DNA from 2 places in the Limnobacter sp. genome. Region 2 is predicted to be linked to the other one. Evidence: riboswitches for the same ligand, from Rfam matches in the RefSeq annotation. Region 2 holds a riboswitch; the other holds the start of a gene.
What was found. A riboswitch is a leader RNA that binds a small molecule or an ion and turns the genes downstream of it on or off. The one in region 2 is predicted to bind cobalamin.
Positions count from the first base shown of each region.

Region 1: linked by a shared signal. The riboswitch ahead of P0D43_RS00835 (TonB-dependent receptor) and the one ahead of P0D43_RS03705 (TonB-dependent receptor) in region 2 are both predicted to bind cobalamin.

Region 1 covers NZ_CP121330.1:170,638-180,571, forward strand. Annotated here, with positions in the region: gene P0D43_RS00835 (TonB-dependent receptor) at 1-1,836, opposite strand, end outside; cobalamin riboswitch at 2,028-2,237, opposite strand; gene P0D43_RS00840 (NUDIX hydrolase) at 2,299-2,814, shown strand; gene mnmA (tRNA 2-thiouridine(34) synthase MnmA) at 2,820-3,887, shown strand; gene P0D43_RS00850 (glutathione S-transferase C-terminal domain-containing protein) at 3,950-4,561, opposite strand; gene purB (adenylosuccinate lyase) at 4,753-6,129, shown strand; gene P0D43_RS00860 (type IV pilin protein) at 6,242-6,688, shown strand; gene P0D43_RS00865 (Tfp pilus assembly protein FimT/FimU) at 6,681-7,169, shown strand; gene P0D43_RS00870 (hypothetical protein) at 7,162-7,881, shown strand; gene P0D43_RS00875 (hypothetical protein) at 7,878-8,600, shown strand; gene P0D43_RS00880 (hypothetical protein) at 8,584-9,129, shown strand; gene P0D43_RS00885 (flagellar brake protein) at 9,132-9,934, opposite strand, start outside.
Region 2 covers NZ_CP121330.1:771,963-781,896, forward strand. Annotated here, with positions in the region: gene P0D43_RS03655 (calcium/sodium antiporter) at 1-721, shown strand, start outside; gene P0D43_RS03660 (SRPBCC family protein) at 777-1,178, shown strand; gene P0D43_RS03665 (DNA alkylation repair protein) at 1,178-2,032, shown strand; gene P0D43_RS03670 (HD family hydrolase) at 2,101-2,688, shown strand; gene P0D43_RS03675 (cold shock and DUF1294 domain-containing protein) at 2,694-3,323, shown strand; gene P0D43_RS03680 (SRPBCC family protein) at 3,399-3,857, shown strand; partial or broken gene P0D43_RS03685 (SDR family oxidoreductase) at 3,905-4,288, opposite strand; gene P0D43_RS03690 (AraC family transcriptional regulator) at 4,314-4,424, shown strand; gene P0D43_RS03695 (lipocalin family protein) at 4,473-5,030, shown strand; gene P0D43_RS03700 (TIGR02450 family Trp-rich protein) at 5,034-5,255, shown strand; cobalamin riboswitch at 5,293-5,497, shown strand; gene P0D43_RS03705 (TonB-dependent receptor) at 5,562-6,350, shown strand; gene P0D43_RS03710 (TonB-dependent receptor domain-containing protein) at 6,386-7,420, shown strand; gene P0D43_RS03715 (bifunctional adenosylcobinamide kinase/adenosylcobinamide-phosphate guanylyltransferase) at 7,438-8,013, shown strand; gene P0D43_RS03720 (ABC transporter substrate-binding protein) at 8,043-8,846, shown strand; gene P0D43_RS03725 (FecCD family ABC transporter permease) at 8,843-9,829, shown strand; gene P0D43_RS03730 (ABC transporter ATP-binding protein) at 9,837-9,934, shown strand, end outside.

The DNA.
Region 1 (9,934 bases), 600 kb from region 2:
GAATACATTCTGAACCTGAAACACCACGCTGTAACTGTCTTGCCTGTAGCGCCAATTCAGGTCGAGCACACCAAAACCGGGGATCTGTAGATCCGTATTTGCAGCAGACCGTTGATCGGATTGCATGTTCACAATCGCTTCCGTTGATACGCGTGATGTCCAGTCATATTCAGTGGCAACCTTCAAGTTGTGGGCTGCAACCAGTGGTACGCGACTGCCGCTGAGCGAACCTGACCGAAACTCAGCATCCAGATACTGATAAGCCGCGACCATTCTCAAGTCTTTGCGCAAGCTTCCATTCCATTTCAATTCAAGGCCTTTTCTGCGCAACTCGTCCAGGTTGCTGTTCAAACCATTGATGAACAATGCAGGGTCTACGATCGTAGGATCAAAAAACAACTCATTCTCAACGTCCATCACGAACAGCGTGCTGCTGAACTCACCTGTCCACATTGCAGTTTTCAAACCCACCTCCACTTCATCTGCAATTTGAGGGTTCAAAAACGGCACACGGGTTGTCCCCACGCCTGCAAAGCCATTTTCATTGGCATTCGGAATGCGGAAGCTGCGGGCGACTTTCGAAAAGACAGTGAGGTTCTCGGCTGCCTTCCAGGATGCGCCCAACTGATGTGCGACCAGCGAGTAATCCCGTGTTTCGCCGCTGGCTTTCTGTTGTTCGGACCGTTCGTAACGGCTGCCTGCATTCACACGCAACACATCGTTCACGGTCCAGTCGTCTTCAATGAAAATCGCATTGGATTCAAGCGTGCCTGCGTCAAACCCACGCAAAGCGGCTTTTTCAATGTCGTAACCGACACGAATAACATGCGCACCTGCGCCATGCGGCAATGTAAAGGTGAGGTAAGGACTAATCTGGTCTTGTTCATACTCTGACCGGGCGTTAAACACAAAACCACCCCCAAAGTCGAAAGATCCCAATGCTTCATGAGTACGACGACTTACACGGACACCCGTTCCCCAATTGCCATAATCAGCCGAGCCATAGAAACGGAAGGTATTTCGTTCGAACGATCCAAAATCGTTTGGACTATTTGTTTGCTTTGGGTTTTGCTCAAACTGCGCACGATTCAGTGAACCAGGAAATCTGGATTTTGAACCCTCGGCGGAAAATGACGCACCCGCGCTGAACACATCGCCTTGCCAATCCAGCGCCAAACTACCCAAATCGCGGCTGGCTTCGCTGTTGTCTCGGTATCCATTGGTGAATTCCTTGGAACCATTGAACACCAACGAAAAACCGTTAGCGCCGCCAAACAGGGTGGCGCCCAATTCCTTGGTGTCGTAAGAGCCATAAGACGCAAATACATCACCACCCACACCGTCGCGACCACGGCCTTTTTTGGTCGTGATCCGAATAACACCACCACTGGCTCCGCTACCGTAAGCAACCGAACTGCCGCCGCGAATAACCTCGATTGTTTCAATGCTGCTGACCGGAATACTGCCATAGCGGGGAGTGACGCCTTCGTTGTCATTCAACTTCACGCCGTCCACCACAAACACCACATTGGCAGACGCGGTTTCACCAAAACCACGCAAGTCAACGGATGCACTTCGGCTTCCGTCTAGCGGGGTACGAACATTGACCAAAGCCAGTTTAGACAACACATCGCGCACGGTGGTATAGCCAGACTGACGAATTTGCTCAGCCGTAATGACCGTGGTCGAAAATGGCTGGTCCTTCTCAAGGACTGCAGTTTGAGTAGAGGACACAAACACTGGGGGAAGCGCATAAAACGCGAGTTCCTCTTGAGCCTGTGCGGGCAAAGCCGCCAACAAACAAACGATTGGTAATTTTTTGAAATGAATGAACACCTTGAACTCCAGTAAACTGCACCCACCGTGCGGCAATCAATTAACTGGAGAAGACAACACAGGCGAAAGAACCACGCGCGCAAGCAAGCCAAGGACACAACAGCCCTGGAAGTCACGGAGAAAAGTTCGGTAAAAAACAATTGGCCGCCTGCGTGCTGCCTCCCCGCAGCACCAGTCGCTCGCCTGAATGGGACAGGCTGAACGGTCAAGGCCGGTATCCGGGCTTGTAAGTTTTGATGTGTCGCCTTCCCAGTTGCTGCGTTTAGAGCAGCTTTACTACCAGTGGCAAAATGACACACCCGCACTTACGTACCGTTGCGGGGGCAGCGCAGGCTTGAACCTGCTTCCCGTTTAACTTCGCTCAAAAAATGAGCACAAGCACCTTAACCCTGCTATTCTAACGTGTTTTTTTAACACCCAAACACCGGGCGCATGCCGTTTAGGTAGTGCGATTGAAAAGCCATGTCAGAAGTCTGGAAACCCAGCGTCACAGTAGCCGCCATTGTCGAGCATCAGGGCAAATTCCTGATCGTGGAAGAACACACCACCGATGGCATCAAACTGAACCAACCCGCAGGCCACCTGGATCCAGGTGAAACGCCACAGTTTGGTGCTGCCCGCGAAGCACTGGAAGAATCAGCCTGGGAGGTGAGCCCGGTGGGTTTGCTGGGCATCTACATGAGTCGCTACACAAGCTCACGCACGCAGGAAGATGTTACTTATCTGCGCTTTGCCTTTGCAGCCGAGGTGGTGAAACACCACAGTGATCGCGCATTGGACGAAGGCATTATCCGCACACTGTGGATGACCGTTGAGGAGTTGCGCGCCAGCCAAGACCAGCACCGTAGCCCCTTGGTGATGCGTTGCGTTGAAGACTTCCTGAACTGGAAGGCTGGCAAACAGCCCATCATGCCGCTTGAGCACGTGTACACGCACCCCAGCGTGCTTGCTGGGCCAATGCCTCCCGGCGTATCTTAAATATCATGGCTAAAACAGTGGTTATTGGCATGTCGGGCGGGGTAGATTCCTCGGTGTCGGCATGGCTGCTCAAACAACAGGGTTACAACGTCATTGGTCTTTTCATGAAAAACTGGGAAGACGATGACGACTCGGAGTATTGCTCGAGCCGACAAGACTGGCTGGACGCGGCCAGCGTGGCCGACCTGGTGGGTGTAGACATTGAGGCGGTGAACTTCGCCAGTGAATACAAAGACCGGGTGTTCTCTGTGTTCCTGAGTGAGTACTCAGCAGGCCGCACCCCCAACCCGGACATTCTTTGCAACAGCGAAATCAAGTTCAAAGCCTTTCTGGACCATGCCTACTGCCTGGGAGCTGACTACATTGCCACAGGCCACTATGCCCGCGTGCGGGAAGTGAATGGTGAATTCCAGCTGCTAAAAGCAATCGACCACAGCAAAGATCAATCGTATTTTCTGCACCGGCTGAACCAGGCGCAACTCAGCAAAACCCTGTTCCCACTGGGCGAAATACAAAAAACCGAAGTTCGCAAAATTGCACTTGAACTGGGGCTTTCCAACGCCACCAAAAAAGACAGCACTGGCATTTGCTTCATTGGCGAACGCCCGTTTCGGGAATTCCTGAATCGCTACCTGCCCACCGCGCCCGGCCCCATTCTGAATGACGAAGGTCAACAAATTGGTGAACACGTGGGCCTGAGCTTTTACACGCTGGGTCAGCGCAAAGGCATTGGCATTGGCGGCCAAAAAGAAGGCAATGGCGAACCCTGGTTTGTTGCCCGCAAAGATTTGAAAAACAACACGCTGTATGTGGTGCAAGGGCACGACCACCCCTGGCTGCACCAGAAAGTACTGACTGCCGAACAGGTACATTACATTTCAGGCCATACCCCAAGCGATGCGCACATGGCTTGCAAAGCCCGTTACCGCCAAGAAGATTCATCCTGTGATTTCAAACAGACGGAACAAGGGTTCGAATTGAACTTTGAAGAAAGCCAGTTTGCGGTCACCCCGGGGCAAAGCGCCGTGCTCTATCAAGGCGAGGTTTGCTTGGGCGGCGGCGTTATTGCCTGAAACACGGCATAAAAAAAGCCCCGACCAATTCGGGGCTTTTTTCTTTGGTGCATTCAGCTGAGTTACTCAGGCTTGGTGTCTTCAAAACTGGGGCGACAAGCCAGGCGCTCGGAATATTCATTCAGTTCCGGATACAGTTCACGCCACTTCAAATCGGGCATGCGGAAATCAAGATAAAACAAGGCACAACCTACAGTGATATCGGCCAGGCTGAATTGCTCAGTCAGGTAAAAACCTGGGGTGGTTTTAATGCGATGGGAAACCCATGCCAGGCCATTGTGAATTTTCTGGGTTTGACGGTCAATCCAGGGTTGGCTGACGTTGTCGCCCTCGTGGAATTTCTTTTCCAGAATGATATCCACGGCCGCCTGACTCAAACCCTGCCCCAACGATTCCATTGTGCGAACCAAGGCACGGTTATTGGGGTTGGTTGGCAACAGGGGCACCGTTGGCATCATGTATTCCAGCATGCCCGAGATAACCAGTGAATCAAATACGGTTTGACCACCATCCAAAATCAGGCAAGGCACCTTGCCCAGAGGATTGTGATCGCTGATGCGGGTGTTTTCGTCCCACACATTTTCAAGTACAAATTCGTACGGAATTTCTTTTTCTTGAAGCTGAACGCGAATTTTGCGCACGAAGGGGCTAGTCAGGGATCCCACTAGTTTCATCACAGTTCTCCTAAATACAATCCTGGATGAGATTGCGTCTTGTTTTTTACGACCTGAAAGTGTCTAACAGTTTTACAAATTGAACAAGCAGAATTCCAAAATACCGCCGAGGACACCACTCCTCCCGAATAGTTTCCAGCGAGACAGGTTACAATACAAGGCCTTGAAAAACCTCAATTTTTACCATTCGCATGATCTCTTCAGACTCTTTAAGCACATTAACCGCAATCAGCCCGCTTGACGGCCGTTATCAGTCCAAAGTGGCCAATTTGCGCCCCCTGCTCTCTGAAGCCGGGTTCATGCATCACCGCGTTATCGTTGAAATTGAATGGCTCAAGGCGTTGGCCAACGCAGGCTTTTCTGAATTGCCCGCCTTCTCAGCACAAGCACTGGCCAAACTCGACGCCATCAAAACTGAATTTTCAGAGGCCGATGCACAACGCATCAAAGAATTCGAAGCCACCACCAACCACGATGTGAAGGCTGTTGAATATTTTATTAAAGAAAAGTTTCAGGCCGATGAAGAACTGAAAAAATCGGCTGAATTCGTTCACTTTGCCTGTACTTCTGAGGACATCAACAACATGAGCCATGCCCTCATGTTGAAAGCAACGCGTGAACAGGTGATTTTGCCGACACTGGATCGCATGGTCACCACCCTGCGCAATTACGCCCACCAGTTTGCCGACTTGCCCATGATGTGCCGCCCCCATGGCCAGCCTGCCAGCCCCAGCACCATGGGCAAAGAATTTGCCAACGTAGTGCACCGCCTGGAGCGCGCCATTGTTGCCATCAAGGCTGTGGAATTACCCGCCAAAATGAACGGTGCGGTGGGCAACTTCAATGCCCATTTGTCAGCCTACCCAGAATTCGACTGGGAAAAGCTGAGCCGCGATTTGATTGAAAGCCTGGGACTTACCTTCAACCCCTACACCATTCAAATCGAACCACACGACGGCATTGCCGCCCTGATGGACGCCATTGCACGCACCAACACCATTTTGATCGACCTAAGCCGCGATATTTGGGGTTATATTTCTTTGGGCTACTTCAAACAGAAGCTGAAAGCCGGTGAAGTGGGTTCGTCCACCATGCCACACAAGGTCAATCCAATTGATTTCGAAAATGCCGAGGGCAATTTGGGCATGGCCAACGCGGTGCTAAAGCACTTGTCTGAGAAATTGCCCGTGTCTCGCTGGCAGCGCGATTTGACTGACTCCACAGTGCTGCGCAATTTGGGCGTGGGCATTGGTTACGCGATCCTGGCCTACGAAAGCTGCCTGCGTGGCTTAGGCAAACTGGAAGTGAACGAAGCTGCAATTGCAGCCGACATCGACAACGCTTGGGAATTACTGGCTGAGCCAGTACAAACGGTGATGCGCCGCTACGGCCTGCCCAACCCATACGAGCAACTCAAGGAGCTAACCCGCGGCAGAGGCATTACTCAAGCGGGCCTGCAACAGTTCATCGCCCAACTGGATTTGCCCCAATCTGAAAAAGATCGCCTTCTGGCAATGACCCCAGCCAGCTACATCGGCAAGGCCGCTGAACTGGCCAAGCGCATTTAATAATCTTCCCCGAGGCAAATTGTCACCGTTTGTAAGTACCCTGCCTCGGGGATGATCAGCTCAAAATACCCACGCATACTCAAGCACATAGAGTCATTTTTGGTGTTTGACCATGCGTGCGGGCCTCGGATTTACCTTGATTGAACTGACATTTGCAATCGCAATTGTTGGTGTGCTCGCCACCCTGAGCTACGCAGGCTATGAAGCATCGTGGGAAAAATCGAACTTCCGCTCCATGCGGGAATTCGGCGTGGAGCTGGCGCTAAGCCAGCAACTGCACAGGCAACGCTATGGCCGCTACGCACAAAATGTCTCAAGCAGTGGCACGCCAAATGCAAATCGCTTGGTTCTGCCCTCGTCGGGCAACTACAACGTGGTTGTCTCAAATTCCGACTTTCGTGGTTACCGGGCTGAAGTCAAACCGAGCGTCAACGCGCCGCTTAGGCTACCCGAATCCTGCAGAACACTGATTGTTGAAAGCGACATGGGCATTCAACGCTTTGGCGCCCGGTCTGCCGCCAATCAAAACACCTCTGACAGGTGCGTTCCTCATGGCTAAGCGCATTGCAGGTTTCACCTTAATCGAGATATTGATTGGCATGGCAGTGGTCGGTGTACTGGCCATTGCAGTCATTCCCAGCATGAACTCGGTGCTGAACAAACAGACCTTGAAGGTCAAAGTTTCGCGCCTGGACACCTATGTCGATCAAGCGCGCAACCTGGCAGCGATTACAGAATGCCCTGTCGAGATGAACCTGCAGCCCGGCAACAGTGCAGTGAACGTGAATGTGGCCGTTCAACATGACCGTTTCATGAAAGGCTGTAGCGCCTGGTACTCCCAAACCAACAATCAGAATAGTCGGGGTTTCTCCGCAACGCTTCGGGATGTCACGCTGACCAACGCCACCAACCTTCATTTCAAGGCAGTGTCGGGCCTGCTGGATACACAAAACCAAACACAACTAACCCTCAATTACAGAGACAAGCGCGCAGAAATCACTTACCTGGGTATTGGCAACGGGGTGGTGAGCTATGAATAACAAAACCAGGCCTTATTACGGCGCGTCCTCGGTCAGCCTGCTGATTGGCATGGCCTTGCTGACCATTAGCATTACCGGTGCACTCAAGTTGATGGGGGTCAGCATACGCGCACAAAATGACCTGAATACCGAGAATCTGGTCGATCAGGTCAATCGAATTGGTGAAATTATTACAGTTCACCTGAACAGGGGCGGCAGCTACCAAAACCCCGATGTTGAAGCCAAGGGCATACAGTTGTGCAGCCTGCAAAACCAATCCATGCAATGCAATGGCTACCAGTCCACAAACCGAAACTTCTGCCTGAGCATTCCAACACGCGTTAGTCGCAGCGGCAATGATGTCATCAACCTGACTGGCTTTCGATTGTTCAATGGAGTACTCGCCCAACGCGAATTGGCAGGTGCAAACATGGCGCAATTTGACCATGGGGCATTTTGCGGCAACAACCCAGCCTGGCTTGATTTGAACAATGTGCGTGACTTTGAGTTTACCAACATCCGGTTCTGCAGGTTTCAGGCCAACACGCCCGGGCAGGTTACCCAGAATTATGAGCAGAATTGCAACTCGGTCATCGAGAACAATCCCGAGTCCAATATGTTCTGGATCGCCATGTTCAAAGCACGGATTGGCGATAACGTAACCGAGGGGCAGTACGAAGAAGCCAGGATTATCCACCTTCTCAACACCACACGGGTAAGGATGGGATCATGAACAAGTGGCTGCGCATGCGAAAAAAATTCCAGTCGGGTGCCCTTGGTGTATTTGTATGTGTGGTGCTGGTGATTGTGTTTGGGTTGATCAGCGTGCAAAACGTAACAACCACCAGCCTGGATCTGTATTTGTCAAATTCCAAGCAACACATTGAGGAAGCACGCCAACTGGCCTACGCGGGTCTGCGCCATTACACCCACAATTTTGGAAATGATGCTGCCATTCAGAAACTAATCGATGATTACAAAGGCAACACCGCCATTATCGGGGAGTGCTCTTTGACTGTTGCGCTGCCAGAAACACTGGACCCACAAATACAAGTGGCCAGTCCGAACACGCCAGACAACAACCGACAAGACATTGTAATTCGCGGCATGATCGTGCCCTATAACTGCGACCATGCCATTTCAGATGAAAACTACCGGGCCACTTTTGAAATAGTGGCCAGTGTGAACTGCGTGGGCAGCCAGGGCGTGCAATCGGGCTGTGTGAAACGGTCATTTGTATTCAATCGCGAAGACAGCAATGGGCGTCCGTACAATCCCATTCAAATACCTCCGCCACCACCGCCGCCACCCAGGCCACCCGACCCGAATCCGCCGCCGCCACCTCCACCGCCGCCACCCGTTCAATCCCCGCGTCCGTCAGAGCCGCCGCCCAGGGAAGAACCCAGGCCACCACCACCGAGATCACAGGGTAAACATGAAGTGGGATTCTAGAAAAAACGGATTTTCAATGGTCGATGCATTGATCGCCATCCTGGTGCTGTCCGTTGGATTGGTGCTGTATGCCAAGAACTGGACAGCCAACTTCGGTGCCAAAAACTCGACCCATGTGCGATCGATCGCGGCAACACAGGTCGCCGAGATCGGCAATGTGTTGCTGGCCAATATTTCGGACCTGGATCGGGACACGCCACGTGGGCAAATTATTTCTCGTATGCAACAGTTCTCGGGGCAGCTTGAGAACCACTTGAACGGCTACGCTGGCGCAAGAGGCTACGAATGCACGAGCAATGGGCCCCGGGCCTTGGGATCAACCAACAATTCAATTAATTTGAACGACGCCACACTGCCCCGGGCATGGGCGCAAGGTGCGGCTTCATGTGTCAGCATTCAACCATTGCCCAACCTGAACACTCAAACAAACGGAGTGTGGGTGCACATTGAGGCCAGCTGGATTGACGCACACACGCGAGACAACCAGAGGGAAAACGTGAGTGTTTATACTTTGGTCAGCCCGCTTTGATATTACTTTGAATACAACTGGGGACCCAGGCGATGAATTAACCGATCACTCACAAACGCGTGAATGACCGCAAATTGTTCGTCACTCAATGACCTCAATGCAAAACCGTAGCTTGAGGAAGCGGGGCCGGAGTCGCGCGGCTTGGAAACCACGTCTGCATCACATTCAATCACATACTTTCTGTCATCGAGAATGATTTGAAAAGCAATTGAAATCGTTTGTCCAATTTTCAGTGAAACAGCCTTGGCAAACAACAGTTCAACGCCGCCCGTGGAGATGTTGTCGATCACGGCCGCGGTGGGCTCGGCATCACCACTTTTAGGCTCCGCCAAACGTATGCTTGCCGGAAGATCACAATTGACACGTCGTGCCCGACGAATGGCCTGTGACTCCAAGTGAGTTTCGTGCGGCCACGACATCACGATCAGTGGGTGCGGTGACAGCAACACCTTCTCGATCATTGAGCTAAAACGGTAAATCGACAAACCATAAGTGGCTTGAAACTCCCAGACCTGCCCTTCTTTGGTGAACACACACTTGCCGTCTCGCATGGGGTGCGTAATCAAAATGGCGGCCTGCGGAATACTGCCAATCAAACGCACATGAAACGGATCTTTCGCCTGAGCGGGCGCAAACATTTTCAGCTGACTACCGGTTTCAAAGGGGTCTTCGAAGGCCTGCTTTGCAGGAAGCATTCTAGGCAAAGTGCTGGAGTCGATTTGTTGCTTGCCGGGTTGAATGACAAACTTGGTCGCCCACCTGGGGTTGTGGTAAAGACCCTTGGCAGCCAGTTCATCCAGCTGTT
Region 2 (9,934 bases):
TGCTTTGGGCGACGCGCTTGGAAGTAACGTGGTGAACGTGGCTCTCATTCTTGGGCTGGCACTGATCATTTCCGGAATTCAAAGCCCTCGAGACAGCGTAAAGCGGGACTTCCCCGTGGCTTTGCTGATCCCTGTTTTTACAGCTGTTTTGTTTCTTGATGGTGAGCTTTCCCGAGTCGATGGGTTCTTGATGATCAGCATGTTCATTGCCTGGATCGTGGCGGCCGTTGTCGAAGCAAGAAAGCAACGAAGCGCAGCAGAGGAAGTTCTTGGCGAACAACGTCGGTGGTTGGTTGTTGTTTCTTGCCTTGCCGGTTCTGTATTCTTGGTTGCAGCCGGGAATTTCATTGTTGCCGGGGCAAGGGGCATCGCGGTTGCTTTTGGTGTGGATGAGTTCATCATTGGTGCAACCATCGTGGCAATTGGCACGTCGGTGCCGGAACTTGCAACAACGGTTATGGCCAAGATTCGTGGTCATGATGAAGTTGGGTTGGGAACAATTCTGGGCAGCAATATCTTCAATGGCATTTTTATCGTCGCCGTTGCGGCCATGATTCATCCCATCATCGTTCCCTGGCACGAAGTGGCCATTGCCCTGGTGTTCGGCCTTGTGGCGGTGGCGTTCGGTTATCCTCCGCGCAACGGCTTCATTCAACGAAAGCGGGGTGTATTCTTGCTGGGTCTGTATGTTGCGTATCTTTTTACCATTCTTCAGCAGTAAGAAGCATGATATTAACTTGGCCTGGTTTGCCAATAAATCGCTGGGAGTAAAGTAAGTGGATGCAGTTAAACACATCACCACCTTCATCAACCGAACCCCGGGCGATGTATACGCCTTCGCCTCAAATCCCCAAAATCTTCCGGCGTGGGCTGCCGGCCTGGCCCGCTCTGAAGTCACCAAACAAGGAGATGCCTGGGTGGCCGAAGCGCCTTTCGGCAAGGTGAAGATCAGGTTTGTACCACTGAATAATTTCGGTGTTCTCGATCACGATGTGGAGCTTGATTCGGGCGTGGTGGTGCACAACCCAATGCGGGTGGTTCCCAATGGTGAGGGCAGCGAATTCACCTTAACATTGTTTCAGCAACCGGGTATGTCGCAACAGCAATTCGAGGAAGACGCGCGAGCCGTTGCAGCGGATCTTCACACATTAAAAATTCTTCTTGAATCTGAAAGCTGATGCAGCCCCGTGCTCCTGCTGTTCCAACGGCGCCCAACGCCATTCAGAAGGGCACACCGCTCAAGGTGTTGCTGAACCGGGAATCGATCGAATGCCTGGCGCGAAACATTCTTTACGTTCACAAGACTTTTCCGGTTGAAGCATTTTGCCAGCACGCGTTGGCTAACCTTGAACCGTTAGAGCTGATGCAGCGTGCACAGCACATTGCTAAATCATTACAGCAATTTTTACCTGCCAATTACACTCAAGCAGTGTCTATTCTTGTCGACTCATTCACCCCGGCTGGAACCGAGGTGGGCTCGCTGGGGTTGGCCGGGTTTTTCTATCTGCCGCACAGCTTTTTTATTGCTGATTACGGCTTGGACAAGAGATATAACAATGGAGAAGACCCGTTTGATGTGTCCATGCAAGCCTTGCGTGAGCTCACCATGCGCTTCACCGCCGAATTTGCCATTCGCCCCTTTCTCATTTACCAGCAAGAACGTACCCTGGCACAGGTTAACAAGTGGCTAAGCGACCCCAACCCGCATGTAAGGCGTTTGTGCAGTGAAGGCACACGCCCCAAGCTGCCTTGGGGAAAACGCATTCAGTCGTTTATTGCCAACCCAGAGCCTGCATTGCCCATACTGGAATTTTTGAAAAACGACGAATCGTTGTATGTGCGCCGCAGTGTGGCCAACCACCTTGGCGACATTGCAAAAGACCACCCCGAGATTGCGTTTTCAACTTGCGAGCGTTGGTTGCAAGAAGGTGCGTCGAAAGAATTGAAGTGGGTGGTTCGCCATGCGGTTCGTTACCATGCCAAAAAGGGCCATGCCAGGGCCTTGGAGATTCGAGTGAAGGCGAAGAGTTGAATCAGTGTATCGGCGTTATACGGCTGCTTTGTGACGAAGTAATATGATGTATTCCTTTAAGGACGATAGTGAAATCAAACAAGCTGGAACAACAACTCAATTTCCTGCGTGAAATAGACAAGCTAAAGAGGGTGCTTCGCCAGTCCCCCTTATTGGATCAAAGCCGCAAAGAAAATTCAGCGGAGCATTCATGGCACTTGGCCATGTATGCCCTCATTCTTTCAGAGCATGCGGCTGCCCATGTGAATGTGGCCCGTGTGATCAAGATGCTGATGATTCATGACATTGTGGAAATTGATGCGGGCGACACCCCCTTGCATGGTAAACAAGACGGCAACCAGTTTGAACGGGAACAGCTGGCGGCCAAACGCCTGTTTGGCTTGTTGCCGGATGCACAAGGCGATGAACTCAGCGCCCTGTGGCATGAGTTTGAAGAAGGTCAAAGCGATGATGCGCAATTTGCAAAAGCCCTGGATAGGTTTCAACCGCTGTTGATTAATGTGTTCACCGGTGGTGGTACATGGGTTGAGGGCAAGGTTCAGTATCAACAGGTATTGGAGCGGTATGGTCCTGCGATTCAACGTGGAGCCCCCGCTCTTTGGACGCTTGCGCAAGAATGGGTTGCGGGGCATTTTGACCAATCACCAACTCGTTAAATTTTATGTATATCGAAGGCACCATAAAAACCTGGAATGATGACCGTGGGTTTGGCTTTATTCAGTCTAATGAAGGTCAAGTCGAGGTGTTTGTTCATGCCACTGCATTCAATTCCCGGCACATTCGTCCCCATGTAAACCAACGTGTTTATTTCGACCTTGAACTAAGCCCTGAGGGAAAACCAAGAGCCAAGAATGTTCATTTCTCGCGCCCCGTTTCTGGAAACAAACGTGAACGCACAGATGCCCCCGCGCAGTGGCAGACCGGATCATTTTTAGCGATTCCCGCTTTTGTGTTTTTGTTTGGTGTGGTTAGCTTGCTCTGGAGGCCACCACTGTTGTTGGCTCTGATCTATGTGCTTGCCAGCACTTTGACTTATGTCACCTATGCCATGGACAAATCAGCAGCCAGGAAAGGGCGCTGGCGAACTTCTGAGAGCACCCTGCACTGGTTGTCTTTGCTGGGTGGTTGGCCTGGGGCGTTGATTGCTCAACACATGCTTAGGCACAAATCAAACAAGGCCCCGTTTCGATTTATTTTCTGGGTAACAGTGTTTTTGAACGTAGCCTTGTTTCTGGTACTGGCTTCCCCTGAAGGCCAAGCACATATTGGGCAATTGATACCCGATAAATAAATTTTCCGTACAACTGTCGATTTCACCATACCCCATTCGACTACTTAGGTAGGCACAACTTTCAAGGAGACTACGATGTCGAACAGCACAGGAACAGTGAAGTTGCACAGGGTACTGCGCGCCCCAGCAGAGCGGGTTTACAAGGCATTTACCGACAAAAGTGCGTTGGAGTACTGGAGCCCGCCTTATGGCTTCATTGGCACCATTCATGAAATCGATGTGCGCGAGGGTGGTGGCTACCGCATGTCGTTCAACAACTTTAGCTCTGGCGGTAGCCACACGTTTACAGTGAAATACCTGGAATTGGTACCCAATGAGCGCATTCGCCACACCGACCAGTTTGACGATCCAAACCTGCCCGGCGAAATGGTGGTGACCGTTGAGCTTAAATCAGTGGTTTGCGGCACGGAACTACGCATTGTTCAAGAAGGAATCCCCGCTGTTATTCCGGTCGAGATGTGTTACTTGGGCTGGCAGGAATCGCTTGAACAACTCGCCAAGCTGGTTGAGCCAGATATTCCAGATCATGGCTAATTAATCTGACTGATGAAGCGCTGGGTTTAACGTCTTAATTGGCGTCTTCAGGCAGGTGATGCCGTGGGGCGGACGATAATCTCACTGGTGTCCACATCATTGGGCTGATTAATAACGTGAGCGATCGCTGCAGCGATTGCTTCTGGTTTTAAGGCGATTTCCCGAAAGTTTTTCATGGCTGCAGCTGCAGCCTGGTCACTGATGCTATTGGCCAGTTCAGATTCAACCACACCCGGATAAACGCAAGTCACGCGAAGGCGATCATTTTCTTGTCGCAAGCCGTCTGAAATCGCCCTGACCGCATACTTTGTGGCGCAATACACAGCAGCTGTTGGAACAACATAAAGTCCACCAATCGAAGAAATATTGATGATCTGCCCACTCTTCTGTTCATTCATGATCGGCAGGACAGCCGCAATTCCGTGCAGCACGCTCAGTGTCGCCCAAGTGTCGGCCATGGTGGGCTACGAGAGTCCGTCACAATTCAGTCGAGAATTCAAACGATACTTCGGCCGCACACCTGTGCAGGAAAGTCAGTATAGCCAATCCATTTTGGCTTTGTCTTGAGTGGCGAAACTTCGCAAATATCCTAAGTAATGTGGCACACTTCAATTCATGAAACCTCTGCTGACTTTAGCTACTTCGTTTGCCCTGTCTTGCGTGGCTGTCAATTCAGCACTCGCAGCAGAATCCCCGCAACCTCTTCAAACCATTCAGTCGCTCGACGTGCCCCGTTACATGGGCACCTGGTTTGAAGTTGCCAAGTACCCCAATCGTTTTCAGAAGCAGTGTGTGGCCAATACCAGCGCGGCATATTCACTTCAAAAAGACGGCAAAGTGAAAGTGCTGAACCGCTGCCAGTTGGCCAGCCGCGACATGGAAGAGGTCGAAGGCCAGGTCAGGCAGACCGGTGGCTTGAAATCACCGAAGCTAGAGGTACGCTTTGCGCCAGCCTGGTTAAGTTGGCTGCCCATGGTGTGGGGTGATTACTGGGTGATTGATCTTGACCCCGAATACCAACTGGTTGCAGTCAGCGAACCCAAGCGAGAATTTTTGTGGGTGTTGTCGCGTACGCAGCAAGTAAACCCAGCCAAATACGAGGCGCTGCTGCAACGCCTGAAAGCCAAGGGCTTCGATTTGAACAAGCTTGAACTTTCACCACAAGTCAATTAAGCCATGCGCCGTTTGAACCCCAAGAAGTTGCTGCTGAGCAAGTGGACTGCCGTGAAACCAGTGAACAAAGAAAAACACTTTCTGGTTCGCTCAGTGGTGAAGCCTGAAAGCGATGAATTGCCTGTTGAGCAATTTGAATTGGAGGCGGTGCACTCCGGCCGAACGCAAATTATTCACTGGCGTGATTTGCAAGATGAAGGGCAGTGGATTCAAGGTTGGACGTAGTCGGGCGTATAGCGATGTTTTCTTTGCCCCTTGCTGCTGTACAATCTGCCTTGTTGGTGCTCTTGGAACAGTCCCTGTTCTGAAGTTAAACGGGAAGCTCTTTAGCGCTGCCCCCGCAACGGTACGCAGACAAGCGTCAAGCTTGGCTTTCATCAAAAACCATTGGGTGTTTTCAAACGCCTGAGAAGGTGGTGAGGGTAAGTCTGCCAGCCCGGATACCGGCCAACAACGGGGTGCGCCATTGGCGCACTATGTCCCATGCACTGTCGGGGAAGGCGGTGAGGGTACTCGTCAATCCATTTAACCATGAACTCAATTCGCTTGGGCAAGCTTTGGCTTGCCATGCCGGTGGCCATTGCTGCAGCCGGTCCTGTATTCGCACAAAAAAAACCAACTTTTGATTCCGTGGTGGTCACCGCCACCCGCACCGAACAGCCCATCACCGAGGTGTTGGCCGATGTCACGGTCATTGACCGGGAAACGCTTGATCGTGCCGGGCAAACCTCGCTGCGCGAAGTGCTGGCCCAACAGCCCGGCGTGCAAATGTCGGCCAACGGCAGTTACCGTTCCAACACCAATGTGTTTTTGCGCGGTGCGTCGGCCACTCAAACCATTTTGCTGGTGGATGGTGTGCGGGTGGGGTCTGCAACCAGCGGCGGTTTTTCACTGGAAACCATTCCGCTTGAATCGATTGAGCGCATCGAGATTTTGCGCGGTGCGGCCTCGGCGTTGTATGGCCCCGATGCGGTGGGCGGGGTTATTCAAATCATCACGCGGCAAGCGGGCACGCCCCGGCGGTCGGTTAGTGTGGGTGTGGGCACCGATGGTCAACGGTTGGGTGCGGCGCACTTCAGTGGCAAAACCGGCATGTTTGGCTACAGCCTTGGTTTTTCCCATGAACGGGGCACTGGCATTGATGCCAAAACACCCGCTGCATCGGGGTTGAATCCGGATGAAGACGCGTTTGAAACCAGCAGTCTGAATTTCAGTTTGGTGGCCGATGTGCACACCAATCACCAACTAAAATTTCAAACCTTGTACAGCGAGGCGAGTACGGTTTCGACGGCAACCCGTTTCCCAATCCGCTGGCTCTGAATTCACAAACCAGCGAAGCGATTGCAAAACCGGAACTGAACCAGTCCAGCTTGCAATGGGTTGCCAAATTCACGCCGCGCTGGAAGGCGACCGTATTGCTGGCGCAGTCCGATGACAAATCGGTGAGTGAATACCGCCGTTTGTCCGATGGCGCAGATGCAGGCCGTGCCCGGTTCGACACCAAGCGCGACCAATACAGCTGGCAAAACGATATTTCATTTGGTAGCGATGTGCTGACCTTGCTGGCCGAGCAGCGCACCGAGGAGGTGGACAGCACCACCGACTACGACGTAAAGGCACGCACCATCGATGGTTTCATGGCCGCGTATGCATTGAATCGCGCGCAGTGGGACGCGCTGGGCGTGCTGCGAAGCGACGACAATTCGCAGTTCGGGCGTTTCAACAACTATGCGGTTTCTGCGTGTTACAAACTGAATTCGCAATGGCGTTTGGTGGGCAGTGCGGGCAGCAGTTTTCAGGCCCCCACGTTTAACCAGTTGTACTTTCCAGGTTTTGGCAACCCGGAATTGCAACCCCAGCGCAGCCGCTCCAAAGAACTGGGTGTGAAGTATGCAACCCCGGCCATGGCTGCCAGTGCGGTGGTGTACGAAAACAGGGTGCAGGGTTTCATTACACCGTCTACGGCAGTGCAGTCAGCGCGCGCAACTTTGCGTGGTGCCACCTTCGCAGTAGATCGCCAGTTTGAAACAATATTGGTGAAAGCTTCCTACGATTACACCGACCCCAAAACCGAACCCGACAACAAACGCATTGTGCGCATTGCCCGCCATGTATTCAATTTAAACTTGAGTCGTGAAACTGGCCCCTGGCAGTACTATGGTGAGTTGAAACTGGCCAGCGACCGTGAAGACAGGGCGATTCCTTTCAGCGACCCCAATATTGAACTGGGCGGTTATGGTTTGCTGAACGCCGGGGCAAGCCGCAAGGTGAATCAGGAATTGTCCGTGTCGGCCCGCTTGAATAACATCACCGACAAAACCTATTCACTGGCCAATGGCTTTACCACACCGGGCAGAAACCTGTTTGTGTCGGCCAACTGGTCTTTTTAAGGGGTGAAACCTGATTGATGCACATGCTTGCTCGTTCTGAGTTGATACTGGGTGGTCAGCGCAGTGGCAAATCGCGCCGCGCTGAAAACCTGGCCATTCAATGGCTTGCAGCCAGCCCGCAGCGGCACGCTGTGCTGGTGGCCACGGCCCATGTTGGCGACGATGAAATGCAGCAACGCATTGTGCAGCACCAGTTAGACCGGGCGCAGCGCGTGCCCCGACTGGTTGCTGTTGAAGAAAGCCTGTACCTGCCTGCCGCCTTGAAATTGCACAGCACCAGCAATACGCTTTTGGTCGTGGATTGCCTGACCCTGTGGCTGGTGAATTGGCTCATGCCACCACCCGGTGTGCCCGCACCAGCACAAGGTTTTCAGCACACGGTGGAGCAACTAGTTCACACGCTGCACAGCCTGCCTGGGCCTGTGGTGCTGGTTAGCAATGAAATTGGTTTGGGTGTTGTGCCCATGGGCAAAGAAGTGCGCCACTATGTTGACGAACTGGGGCGCTTGAACCAGGCCATGGCCGACGCCTGCGAACGGGTCACTTTGATGGTGGCCGGGCAGGCAGTGCCTGTCAAAGGAACTTCACAATGAAGCTGCTTTGCCTGCGCAATGTGTTGGCCATGTTGTTGGCGTGTTGTACATGGGCTGCGCATGCTGCCCCACAACGCATCGTCAGCCTGTTGCCCTCGCTCACAGAAAGTGTGTGTGCGCTTGGCGAGTGCAGCCGTTTGGTGGGTGTGGACCGTTATTCCAACTGGCCTGCTTCTGTGCAACAGCTGCCACGCGTGGGCGGTGGCATTGATCCCAATATTGAAGCCATTGTGGCCTTGAAACCAGACTTGGTGTTAATGGCAGAATCGTCACGTGCAGCAGAACGTTTGCAGGCACTGGGCCTGAAAGTACTGATGCTGGAACCCAAAACCCACGAACAGGTGCAGGTGGTCATTGCAAAGGTTGCTCAGGCCTTGGGCCTTGCGCCGACAAAAGCCGAGCAGGTGTGGCGCAACGTGGACGCGGGTGTGTCAGCAGCAGCCAGTTCCCTGCCGCAACATGCGCGCGGCATTCGTGTGTACTTTGAAGTGAACCGCGCACCTTATGCTGCCGGTGAATCTTCTTTTATTGGTCAAACGCTTAAGCGCCTGGGTGCAGGCAACGTGGTGCCCGCTGAGCTGGGCCCATTTCCAAAACTGAACCCGGAGTTTGTGGTGCGTGCCAACCCTGACCTGATCATGGTTGGGCAACGCAATGCGCAAGGCATGACCGAACGCCCCGGTTGGCAGCGCCTGCGGGCTGTGCGCGAACAACGCATTTGCATCTTCAACAGCGACGATGAAGACGCCATTGTGCGCCCCGGCCCCCGCATGGCCGAAGGTGCTCGCCTGCTGGCGCAGTGCATTCTGAAACACAGTGCAGGTGCACCATGAATACACGTGCAAGCCTGTGGTGGGGTGTTTTTTTGCTGGCCTTAAGCCTGTTGTTGTGTGCCCTTGGTTTGGGGGTTGGCAGCACGGGCCTTGAATCGGTGTGGCACATGTGGGCCGACCCCGTGGCCAGTCAAATTGTGCTGGACATTCGCGCACCCCGCACACTGGGTGCCTGGGCTGCGGGTGCGCTGCTTGGGCTGGCCGGTGCCGTGGCGCAGGGCTTGTTTCGCAACCCCTTGGCCGATCCGTTTTTGTTGGGCAGTGCGTCGGGTGCCTCCCTGGCGGTGGCGGTGTCGCTGGCCGCACTGGGTGTGTCGCCCTTTGCCGAGGCCTGGGTGGTGCGGCTGGGCTTGACCGGTGCTGCGTTTCTGGGCGCGGTGGGCGCTGTGCTGCTAACACTGACCCTGGCCAAAGGCGTGCAGCACACATTGCGTTTGCTGTTGGCTGGTGTGGTGGTGGGCATGGTGTTGGGCGCGCTGACATCGCTGATCACCATTGCGGTTCCGCAAACCTTGCAGGCCATGCAAGCATTCATTCTCGGTTCTACCGGTTTTGTGGGTTGGCAGTCGCTGGGCATCATGCTGCTTGTCGGCGTGTTGTGTCTGGGTGTGGCCTGGGCGTTTTCCCGAACGCTTGATGCGCTCACGCTGGGCGAGCACACGGCCCAAAGCCTGGGCATGCCGCTGCGCCCGGCACGCATGGCGCTGATTGCCGTGGTGGCTTTGGCCACTGGCACAGCAGTGGCCCACACCGGCCTGATTGCGTTTGTGGGTTTGGCGGCACCGCACTTGGTGCGCGCTGCCGTGCGAACAACTTATGCGCAGTTGGTGGTGTTGGCCAGCCTGATGGGTGGTGTGCTGCTGCTGGCCGCCGATATTCTGGCCCGTGGCTTGATTGCGCCCCAGGAAATTCCTGTGGGCGTACTGACCGCCACACTGGGTGGTGGCTATTTGCTGTGGTTGATGCACAGAAGGGCGGGGTGACGGGAACATGAATAAACCTGTTGCATTTGAAGTGAATGATTTGTGTGTGTCGCTGGGGGCAGCCCGCCATGCGCGCCCTGTGTTGCAGCAACTGAATGCACGCAT